DNA from 3 places in the Bradyrhizobium sp. MI1.3 genome. Region 2 is predicted to be linked to each of the others. Evidence: riboswitches for the same ligand, from Rfam matches in the RefSeq annotation. Region 2 holds a riboswitch; each other region holds the start of a gene.

Region 1 (3,205 bases), on a different contig from region 2:
CGGCGTCGATTCACAGATATGGCCAGTCGCCCTCAATCGGGCCGGCGAGGAACGCCTTAACCTTCTCGTCGATCTCGCCGCACAGTCGGCTGACCTGGCTCTTGGAGATGCCGGTCATGCCCATGGCCTGCACCAGATCGTCCACCGAGCGGGCCGAGACGCCCTGCACATAGGCCTCCTGCACCGCGGCCGTGAGCGCCTTCTCGGCCATGCAGCGCGGCTCGAGGAAGCCTGGAAAGTAGGAGCCCTTGCGCAGCTTGGGAATTCGCAGCTCAACCGCACCGGCGCGGGTCTCCCAAATCGGTCCCGGTAACGTTACGCTGGGCCAGACGCTCGGGGCTCTTCTCGCCATAGGCCGCCCCGGTCTGGCCTCCCACTTCCAGCTCCATCAGACGCTGGGCGGCAAAGCCGATCATCTCGCGCAGCAGATCGGCGTCGGGGGACTTCCCTACCAGCGTGCGCAGGTTCATCATGTCGTCGGTCATCGCTGGTTCCTCGGTTGCCTTGGCGTGTCGCAACCCGATCCTACCGGAGAACTGCCGGTGAGCACCGCAAAGCCGCCCGCCCGCTACGGCGCTAATTGAGGGCGCGCGTCTGGGCGGCTTCGCTCTACCGAGCTACACCACCACCAGGAACGACCAACTTTTCAGGAACGACCAACTTTTCTGCGTGTGGCTGGTTTGCTTCGGCCCACCGGTTAAGATGTCGACCGAGGGAGAAGCGATCGCACGACATCGCGCCGCGCCTCGACGAGCTTTCCAATGTTCTTGCCGCCGTCGATGCTGCGCTCGATGGCTTTCGAACGGAACGGCTGCATCCGCGAGGCGTGAATAAATCTTTCGGATTACGTCGCCGAGCGCCGCTGGACCAAGGACGGAGGCTTCGTCAACGACGAACCGTCTGTTGACACAGAATCGAATACGGCGTCTAGATGTAGTTGTCACGGTCTCTCAAATCGCAAGATAGAGAGCTAAGAGGGAAGCCGGTACGGCCGAAAGCCAAAGCCGGCGCTGCCCCCGCAACTGTAAGCGGCGAGCCGCTGTCGACAGAGTCACTGGCGCAAAATCTCGGCGCCGGGAAGGCCAGACAGCAGCAAGAACCCGCGAGCCAGGAGACCTGCCGTGACAACAACAGAGTCCTCGGGCGGGGTGTCCCGGTGGTCGCTAGCCGGCAGTGGGCCGCCGAGGGCGGCTCGTTTTCCGCATGCGCCTACTTCAGCCTTGCCCCAACCCAAGTGGGATGCCGATGTCTGGTCTGGGTCAAAGCAATTCGTTGCAAGCCGCATTGCCGCGCTCGATCGTCAAACGCGAGGGCGGCACGCTTGTCTTCGATGCCAGCAAGATCCGTTCTGCGATCGCGCGCGCGGGGCGGGCGAGCGGCGAGTTCGACGACGAGGCGGCCGGCCGGTTCATGGAAGAGACTATCAAGGTCATCGCGCACCGCTTCGTCGGCGCAACTCCCAAAGTTGAGGAGGTACAGGATATCGTCGAGCAGGTGCTGATCGCGGCGGGCTATTTCGCCACTGCGCGCGCCTATATCGTCTATCGCGAGAAACGCGGACAGGCGCGCCAGGACCACACGACGACGGTTGATGTCGCCGCTTCCATCAACGAGTATCTCGAACGTAGCGATTGGCGCGTAAATGCCAACGCCAACCAGGGCTATTCGCTGGGCGGACTCATCCTAAACCTCTCGGGCAAGGTCGTCGCCAACTACTGGCTGTCGCACATCTACCCGCCGGAGATCGGCCGCGCCCATCGTGACGGCGACCTCCATATCCATGACCTCGACATGCTCGCCGGTTATTGTGCCGGCTGGTCGCTGCGCACGCTCTTGACCGAGGGCTTGAACGGGGTGCCCGGCAAGGTCGAGGCCGGCCCGCCGAAGCATCTGTCGAGTGCGGTCGGGCAGATCGTCAATTTTCTAGGCACGTTGCAGAACGAGTGGGCGGGCGCGCAAGCCTTCAGTTCGTTCGACACCTACATGGCGCCGTTCATCCGGAGGGACCGCTTGAGCTACGGCGATGTACTGCAATCGATCCAGGAGCTCATCTACAACCTCAATGTCCCCTCGCGCTGGGGTACGCAGACGCCTTTCACCAATCTCACCTTCGACTGGACCTGCCCGGAGGACCTGCGCGAACAGGTGCCCGTGATCGGCGGAGAGGGGATGGATTTCACCTATGGCGACCTCCAGTCCGAAATGGACATGATCAACCGCGCCTATATGGAGGTGATGACGAACGGCGATGCCAAGGGCCGTGTATTCACGTTTCCAATCCCGACCTACAACATCGCCGCGGATTTCCCGTGGGAGAGCGAGAACGCAGATCGCCTGTTCGAGATGACGGCGAAATACGGCCTGCCCTACTTCCAGAACTTCATCAATTCCGAGCTTAAGCCGAACATGGTCCGCTCGATGTGCTGTCGGCTGCAGCTCGATCTTACCGAGTTGCTCAAGCGCGGCAACGGCCTGTTCGGCAGCGCTGAGCAGACCGGCTCTATTGGTGTGGTTACCATCAATTGCGCTCGCCTCGGCTATCTGCATCGCGGCGACGAAGCGGGCCTATTCGATCGCCTCGATGCGCTGCTGGAAATCGGCCGCAACAGCCTGGAAATCAAGCGCACGGTCGTGCAACGCTACATGGACCACGGACTTTTTCCCTACAGCAAGCGCTATCTCGGCACGCTACGCAACCATTTCTCCACGCTAGGCGTGAATGGTGTCAACGAGATGATCCGCAACCTCACCGCCGATTGCGAGAACATCAGCACACCTTGGGGCCATGCCTTTGCGGTACGGCTGCTTGATCATGTGCGTGCGCGCATCTCGGCGTTCCAGACCGAAACCGGCACCATGTTCAACCTCGAAGCCACGCCGGCGGAGGGCACGACCTACCGCTTCGCGAAGGAAGACCGCAAGCGCTACCCCGGAATCTTGCAGGCGGGCACCGGCGATCTCCCCTATTACACCAATTCGAGCCAACTTCCGGTCGGCCTCACCGATGATCCATTCGAGGCGCTTGAGCGCCAAGACGAGCTGCAACGCAAATACACCGGCGGTACGGTGCTCCATCTCTACATGGGTTCACGCCTGTCCTCAGGCGCAGCGTGCAAGAAGCTCGTGCGGCGGGCGCTCTCAAATTTCCGCCTACCCTACGTCACCGTCACGCCGACATTCTCGATCTGTCCGACGCACGGCTATC
Region 2 (3,205 bases):
GCGTCGTGCTCAATCGCGTTGCGAGTCCACGCCACGAAGCCCTCGTGCGCCGTGCGCTGCTGGATGTCGGCATCGCCGTGTTCGGTGCGCTGCCGCGACACGCCGAGATCAGCCTGCCGAAGCGGCATCTCGGGCTGGTGCAGGCCGAGGAGCAGGCGGAAATCGGCAAGCTGATCGACGAGGCTGCGCGCTTTGTCGCCGAGCATGTCGATCTCGACGCAGTGCTGCGTTCGGCCGCCACCTGGTCCCCGCAACCTGCCGCGAGCGGCGTCAACGTGACGCCGCCCGGTCAGCGCATTGCGTTGGCCCGTGACGCCGCGTTCTCCTTCGTCTATCCGCATATGCTGGAAGCGTGGCGCGCGGCGGGTGCGGAGATATCGACATTCTCGCCGCTGGCTGATGAGGACCCTGATCCGGGCGCCGATGTGTGCTGGCTGCCGGGCGGCTATCCCGAGCTGCACGCCGGCAAGATCGCGGCCAATGCGCGCTTCCGCAGCGGATTGCGCGCATTCGCCGAAACGCGCCCGGTGCACGGGGAGTGCGGAGGCTATATGGTGCTGGGCACCGCTTTGACCGACGCCGACGGCATCAGCCACGAGATGACGGGCCTGCTCGGCCTGGAAACAAGCTTTGCCAAGCGCCGCATGCATCTGGGCTATCGCCTCGCCGAGCTCACAGCGCCGATGCCGGGGCATCGGGCGGGTGCACGCCTGCGTGGCCATGAATTCCACTATTCGACGATCCTCGCGCAGCCCGACACGCCGCTCGCGGTCGTGCACGACGCGACAGGCGCCGTCATCGCCGAGACCGGCTCGCGCCGGGGACAAGCCACCGGCACGTTCTTCCATCTGATCGCGGAGGACCGGTGAGCGGTTTTGTCTCCTTCGTCTCCGCCGGCCCCGGCGATCCCGAGCTCCTCACGCTCAAGGGAGCCGCGCGCCTGCGCGAGGCCGACGTCGTGCTCTATGACGATCTTGCTTCGGGCGCGATCCTCGATCTGGCCCGGCCCGGCGCCAATCTCGTCGCGGTGGGGAAGCGGGCGGGACGGCCCTCGACCAAGCAGCACCACGTCAACCGCTTGCTGGTCGACTATGCCGTAACGGGCGCGCGCGTGGTGCGGTTGAAGTCGGGCGATGCTGGCATCTTTGGCCGGCTCGAGGAGGAGCTCGAGACGCTGCGCGAAGCCGGCATCGGCTACGAGATCGTTCCCGGCGTCACCTCGGCCTGTGTCGCCGCCGCGCAAGCCGGCATTCCGCTGACCCGGCGTCACACCTCCCGCCGCGTGCAGTTCGTGACCGGGGCGGACGTCACCGGCGAGCTGCCGCCAGATCTCAATTGGGTGGCGCTGGCCGATCCGGAGGCGACGACCGTGGTCTATATGGGCCGGCGGACGTTCCCGGCGCTTGTCGTCAAATTGATCGAGCACGGCCTCTCCCCAACCACTCCGGCGGTGTTTGCCGAATCGCTCGGCCGTCCCGATGAGCGGTTGGTCCGCACCACCATTTCGGAACTTGCCGAGCAACTTGCGCGGGGCGGGGCGGCCTCGACGGCGGCCGTGATCCTGTTCGGCGCGCTGGCGGGGGATTATCCGTCATGACCGCCTCGTCCGCCCTTCGCCCCTTGACGCCCGGCCGGCGAAAGGGGCACACAGGAGAGGCATGGTGCTCGACGCGGCGCAAAGCGCCGGAGCATAATCGGGAATGGGGATGGGCGGACCCAGTTGCGGCGCTCAAAACCCCAGCCGCCCCCGCGACTGTAAGCGGTGAGGGACTTCGATCAGCCACTGGGCCGCAAGGCCCGGGAAGGCCGGAGACTCCCAGTGAACCGCGAGCCAGGAGACCGGCCGTGCACGTTTTGAGGCCAAGGCCGTCGGGTGTGACGGCAAGAAGGATCTGAGCCATGCATATCGAACCCGGACTAGTCTCGGACGCCAAGCTCGTGCTGAGTTACGCAACCGGCATCGCCGTCGGCGGTGTTGCCTTGAAGCTCGCGGTCGAGACCGTGCGCGAGCAGGGCATCACGTCGTTCGCGGCGCGGACGCTCGCCACCACGGGACTCGTGTTTATCTTCTTCGAGATCCTGCCGCACTTCCCCGTCGGCGTCTCCGAGGTGCACTTCATCCTCGGCTCGACCTTGTTCCTGCTGTTTGGCGCTGCGCCTGCGGCCTTCGGCCTCGCGTTCGGCCTGCTGTTCCAGGGCATCTTATTCGAGCCGCCCGACCTGCCGCAATATGGCATGAACGTCACCACGCTGCTGGTGCCGCTGTTCGGGATCCAGGCGATCGCCACGCGGATCATTGCGCGCAACACGGCCTATGTCGATCTGAAGTATCGCCAGGCGCTGGCGCTTTCGACGACCTATCAGGCGGGCGTCATCGCCTGGGTGGCGTTCTGGGCGGTCTATGGCGCCGGTTTTGGCGCGACCAACCTCGTCAACATCGCGACCTTCGCGGCGTCCTATGCGCTGGTCATCGTGATCGAGCCGCTCGCCGATCTCGGCGTGCTGGCGCTGGCGAAGTCGTTGCGCGGCGTCACCGCGCCCGGCCTCGTCACCCCGCGTTTGCACAACGCGGCTTAAGTGACAAGCGAACGGGCGGCCGTCATGGCCGCCCTTCGCAGGCACGATGCTCACGCTCTCCCTGATAGGCATCGGTTGCGGCGATCCCGAGCAGCTCACGCGCGCCGCGATTACTGCCATCAACGCGGCTGATCTCGTCCTGATCCCGCGCAAGGGGACGGCCAAGTCCGATCTCGCCGATCTCAGGCGGACGATCTGCGCCGATGTGCTCGCCAGCGACACGACGCGCATTGCCGAGTTCGATCTGCCCGTCCGCGACGCCGCTGAAGCGGACTATCGCAAGGGCGTGGACGATTGGCACGATGCCGTGGCCGCTGCCTGGTCGCAGACGATCGCAGATCATCTCGAAGGCGAGGGCAATGTCGCGCTATTGATCTGGGGCGATCCCTCGCTTTATGATTCCTCGCTGCGCATCGCGCGGCGGCTCGATCCCTTGCCTGACATCAGGGTCGTTCCCGGCATCACCTCGATCCAGGCGCTGTGCGCGGCGCATGCGCTGCCGCTCAACGATATCGGCGAGCCATTTCTGGTCACGACCGGCCGTCGCTTGCGCGATGGCGGCTGGCCGCAAGGTGTCGATACAGTGGTGGTGATGCTCGACGGCGGCACGGCGTTCCAGTCGCTTGAT
Region 3 (3,205 bases), on a different contig from region 2:
CAATGCGAAGGCGACGCGCTGGACGTCGGCGCGCTGGGTGAACGCACTGCGACGGCGACGCATGCTATCGTCGATCGCGGCCATTCGTCCGGCGACGTTCGCACTGTGGATCTTCGGCGATGTTTCGCGGGTGACGGATGCATCCTCTGAGAGCGTGAGTTCATCGGCCACGTCGGCAGCATGGCCAGCCAGCGCTTTGCCCAATATCGAAAGTTCCTTGATCTTCTGCACTGAGAACGCCAACCACGTCTTCAGATTGGGATCGAGATCGATCTCTAGTTCAATGTCGGTCGGAACATGAAGCAGCGAGCAGGAGGGGGCAATCTGAACACGGTCCCTGCCCAGTTTTTTGACCATAGGAGCAAGTTGGTCGAGTAGCGCCGGCAGATTAGAGCGCCACACGTTGCGACCATCAACGACACCGAGCGAGACCACGAGATCTCTACCTGCTCTGGCGACAATCGCGTCCAACTGGTCAGGTGCACGAACCAGGTCGACATGAACCCCGGCAACGGGCAAGGCCAAGACTGTTTCAAGATTGTCGCCGACACCCCCGAAGTATGTGGCCAGCATGATTTTAAGGGCCGGCACGGCCTTAGCGAAATGAGCATAGGCCCGGCGGACAGCGGCCCGAGATGCTTCGTCGGCGTCCATCACTAGGCATGGCTCGTCGAGCTGAACCCATTCAGCGCCGCGCGAGGCTAGTTCGCGGAGAACATCGACATAGACGGGGAGGAGTCGATCAAGCAGCGACAGCGGATTGAATGCGGGATTTACGCTTTTGCCGAGCTTCAGGAAAGTGACTGGGCCCACTAGGACGGGCCGCGTCTGATAACCGAGGCTTCTTGCCTCCTCATATTCCTCAATCGGCTTCCGAGAGGCATGCTTAAAGATCTGATCCTGGTGAAATTCCGGCACCATGTAGTGGTAGTTCGTATCGAACCACTTCGTCATCTCCTGTGCGGCTACGCCGGGCCCATGCTGAGCGTGACCACCGTCTTGAGCGCCACGCGCCATGGTGAAGTAGGTTTTGAGCGACACAGGACCTTCGTTCCAGCCGTAAACGTCGGGAATGGCGCCGACCATTAGGCTGGTATCGAGCACATGGTCGTAGAGCGAGAAGTCATTCGAAGGAATGACGGTCGCACCGCGGGATTTCTGGCGTGCCCAATTAGCGGCACGAAGTCCACTCCCCGCCTCGAGGAGCTCGGCTTCGCTGGATTTTCCCGCCCAGTAGCTCTCGAGTGCGAATTTGAGTTCGCGTCGTGGGCCGATGCGTGACGTCCCCAGTGTGGCAACGGGAAGCGAAAGGATTGACATAGCTTAGACCCCATGTTGGGGCAAAGGCCATGGCGGACGCAGACAGCGAACATCGCGTGAGCGACAACTGCTTGGCGCACACCGGGACGCCCCGCCCGTGGACGATATCTTGTCGAGGCAGGTCTCCTGGCTCACGGGTCGTCGCTGCTGTCCGGCCTTCCCGAAGCCGCATGGCTTCAGTGACTTCGTTGGACAGCGGCTCGCCGCTTACAGTTGCGGGGGCAGCGCCGGCATTGCACCGGCTTCCCTCTTAGCTCCGGATCAAACGAAATCCGGAGACCGCGACGGCTTGAATTATGCGCACGAGGATCGATGCGTCAACCTACCGATTCTCGCTGCGGTATTGCCAAGCGATTACGAGCGCACTAGGCGGGTACGACGGTCTTGCTCGCGGCCTGGTGAATACGCCCGGATCTGTGGAGGCTCCGCTTGTGAATGCATTCGCTCCTTGCTCGCGTAACGGTTGAGCTCCACCACCGGAACGAACCCGGGCCGCTTTCGGTATCTGTGTGATCGCGAGGAGGCGACCTTTTCCGTCAGCAGCTTTTCGAACCTGCGCGTCAGGAACGTGCGATCATCCTCGGCCGGCTCCGTTTGGTCACAGCCCACGAGGCTCCCTAGAAATTTCGAAAGCCGGATTGCTCCAGGACCGCACGGATGATCAGGTCGGCTCCTTGGCGTTCGGCGGGCCCGCGACCAGGCACGAGGTCGTCCGCCTCCGTGAGGTTGGCCAAGATGATCTTCTCGGTGCACTAGGTGTTCACGTGCTGAGCGACTTTTGCGCCCGGCTTCGATGCGTCCGTTGCCGCTCGACGCCGGTCTGCCTCGCCTCGACTCGCCGCCAGCGACGATAGGCCTTAACGCGGCCACTGAGCATCGAGGGCCTTGTCCTTGTTCGTGACAAATTCGACGGTGTCCTCCGACAGAGCCCTTTGAGCGGTTCCTCGAAGTCGCTCAGCGTCTTAAGCTCATAACGATCTTAATCGACCTCGATGCGCCCCATGCGGTCGTGGTCTCCTCAAGGTCCCACATCTACAACTTCGTTCGCGAAATCGAGCGATGAGGCCTTTTGGTCGCGGGCTGCCTATCCTGTCTTGGACGGGACACAGGTGTCAGGGACCGGACAGACCACCGCGCATTGCGGCGTGTCGCAATGGCCCTCGCACTCCGTACATTTTTTGACATCGATAACGTAAATGTCGCGCTTCAGACTGATCGCCGCGTTGGGACACTCGAACTCACATGCGCCACAAACGGTGCATTGCGAAGCGACGATCTTGTAAGCCATGCCTTCCGACTCCTTAGGCGAGCGATGCCATGGGCGATCCCTTTCAAATGCCGTGCCAAACGCAGACGCGCTCAATGTTGGGCAATTTGCTCAATTCGGCTGTCCCGGATCTGAGACCATGTTGCATCTGCGACAGCAACAGGTCGCTTCAATTTCAGGCTACGAGCCCTCGGGCCCTCTTGCGAGAGTCAGTCGCGACTTGACGCTGGAAGCGTCCGTCGGTTTGTTTGGCACGCAGCGCGGGGGCAAGCGAGGCTGACGCTTCCTCAACCGGCGGCGACAAAAAACCGCCAACGGACGCAGGTCTACGTTGGATCTCGGCAAACCTCCGGTCACACACCCCGACTGGAGGTTTGTGCAAGCCTCGCTCATGGCTGCAACGCTAGCTGCGCGGAGGACTCGCTGGAGGCATGCCAAAACGGGCTTGTGGTATAACAAGCTTCGGAGGGAAATGAAGTGGCGGCGGGACGAGCGACACTGGCCTTGCAGACCGAATTGCACTCAGCCTCATGCCTGGTGCCGAGTAGGCATGGCGGTGCTCGTGAGCGTCGCTTGGCCGCACTCAGCCACTCGCACACTATTTTTGACGAGCTGGAG

The links. Region 2 has a riboswitch for cobalamin ahead of AC0L3A_RS00885 (energy-coupling factor ABC transporter permease). Riboswitches for the same ligand answer to the same signal wherever they lie in the genome.
Region 1: linked by a shared signal. The riboswitch ahead of AC0L3A_RS35950 (ribonucleoside triphosphate reductase) and the one ahead of AC0L3A_RS00885 (energy-coupling factor ABC transporter permease) in region 2 are both predicted to bind cobalamin.
Region 3: linked by a shared signal. The riboswitch ahead of metE (5-methyltetrahydropteroyltriglutamate--homocysteine S-methyltransferase) and the one ahead of AC0L3A_RS00885 (energy-coupling factor ABC transporter permease) in region 2 are both predicted to bind cobalamin.

What each region holds. Positions count from the first base shown of each region.
Region 1 covers NZ_JBVVPQ010000091.1:17,544-20,748, forward strand. Annotated here, with positions in the region: partial or broken gene AC0L3A_RS35945 (IS256 family transposase) at 1-485, opposite strand, end outside; cobalamin riboswitch at 927-1,138, shown strand; gene AC0L3A_RS35950 (ribonucleoside triphosphate reductase) at 1,246-3,205, shown strand, end outside.
Region 2 covers NZ_JBVVPQ010000001.1:200,066-203,270, reverse strand. Annotated here, with positions in the region: gene AC0L3A_RS00895 (cobyrinate a,c-diamide synthase) at 1-869, shown strand, start outside; gene cobA (uroporphyrinogen-III C-methyltransferase) at 866-1,597, shown strand; cobalamin riboswitch at 1,643-1,862, shown strand; gene AC0L3A_RS00885 (energy-coupling factor ABC transporter permease) at 1,900-2,577, shown strand; gene cobF (precorrin-6A synthase (deacetylating)) at 2,624-3,205, shown strand, end outside.
Region 3 covers NZ_JBVVPQ010000050.1:9,956-13,160, reverse strand. Annotated here, with positions in the region: gene metE (5-methyltetrahydropteroyltriglutamate--homocysteine S-methyltransferase) at 1-1,320, opposite strand, end outside; cobalamin riboswitch at 1,420-1,619, opposite strand; gene AC0L3A_RS28640 (4Fe-4S binding protein) at 2,405-2,608, opposite strand; gene AC0L3A_RS28635 (EAL domain-containing response regulator) at 3,186-3,205, opposite strand, start outside.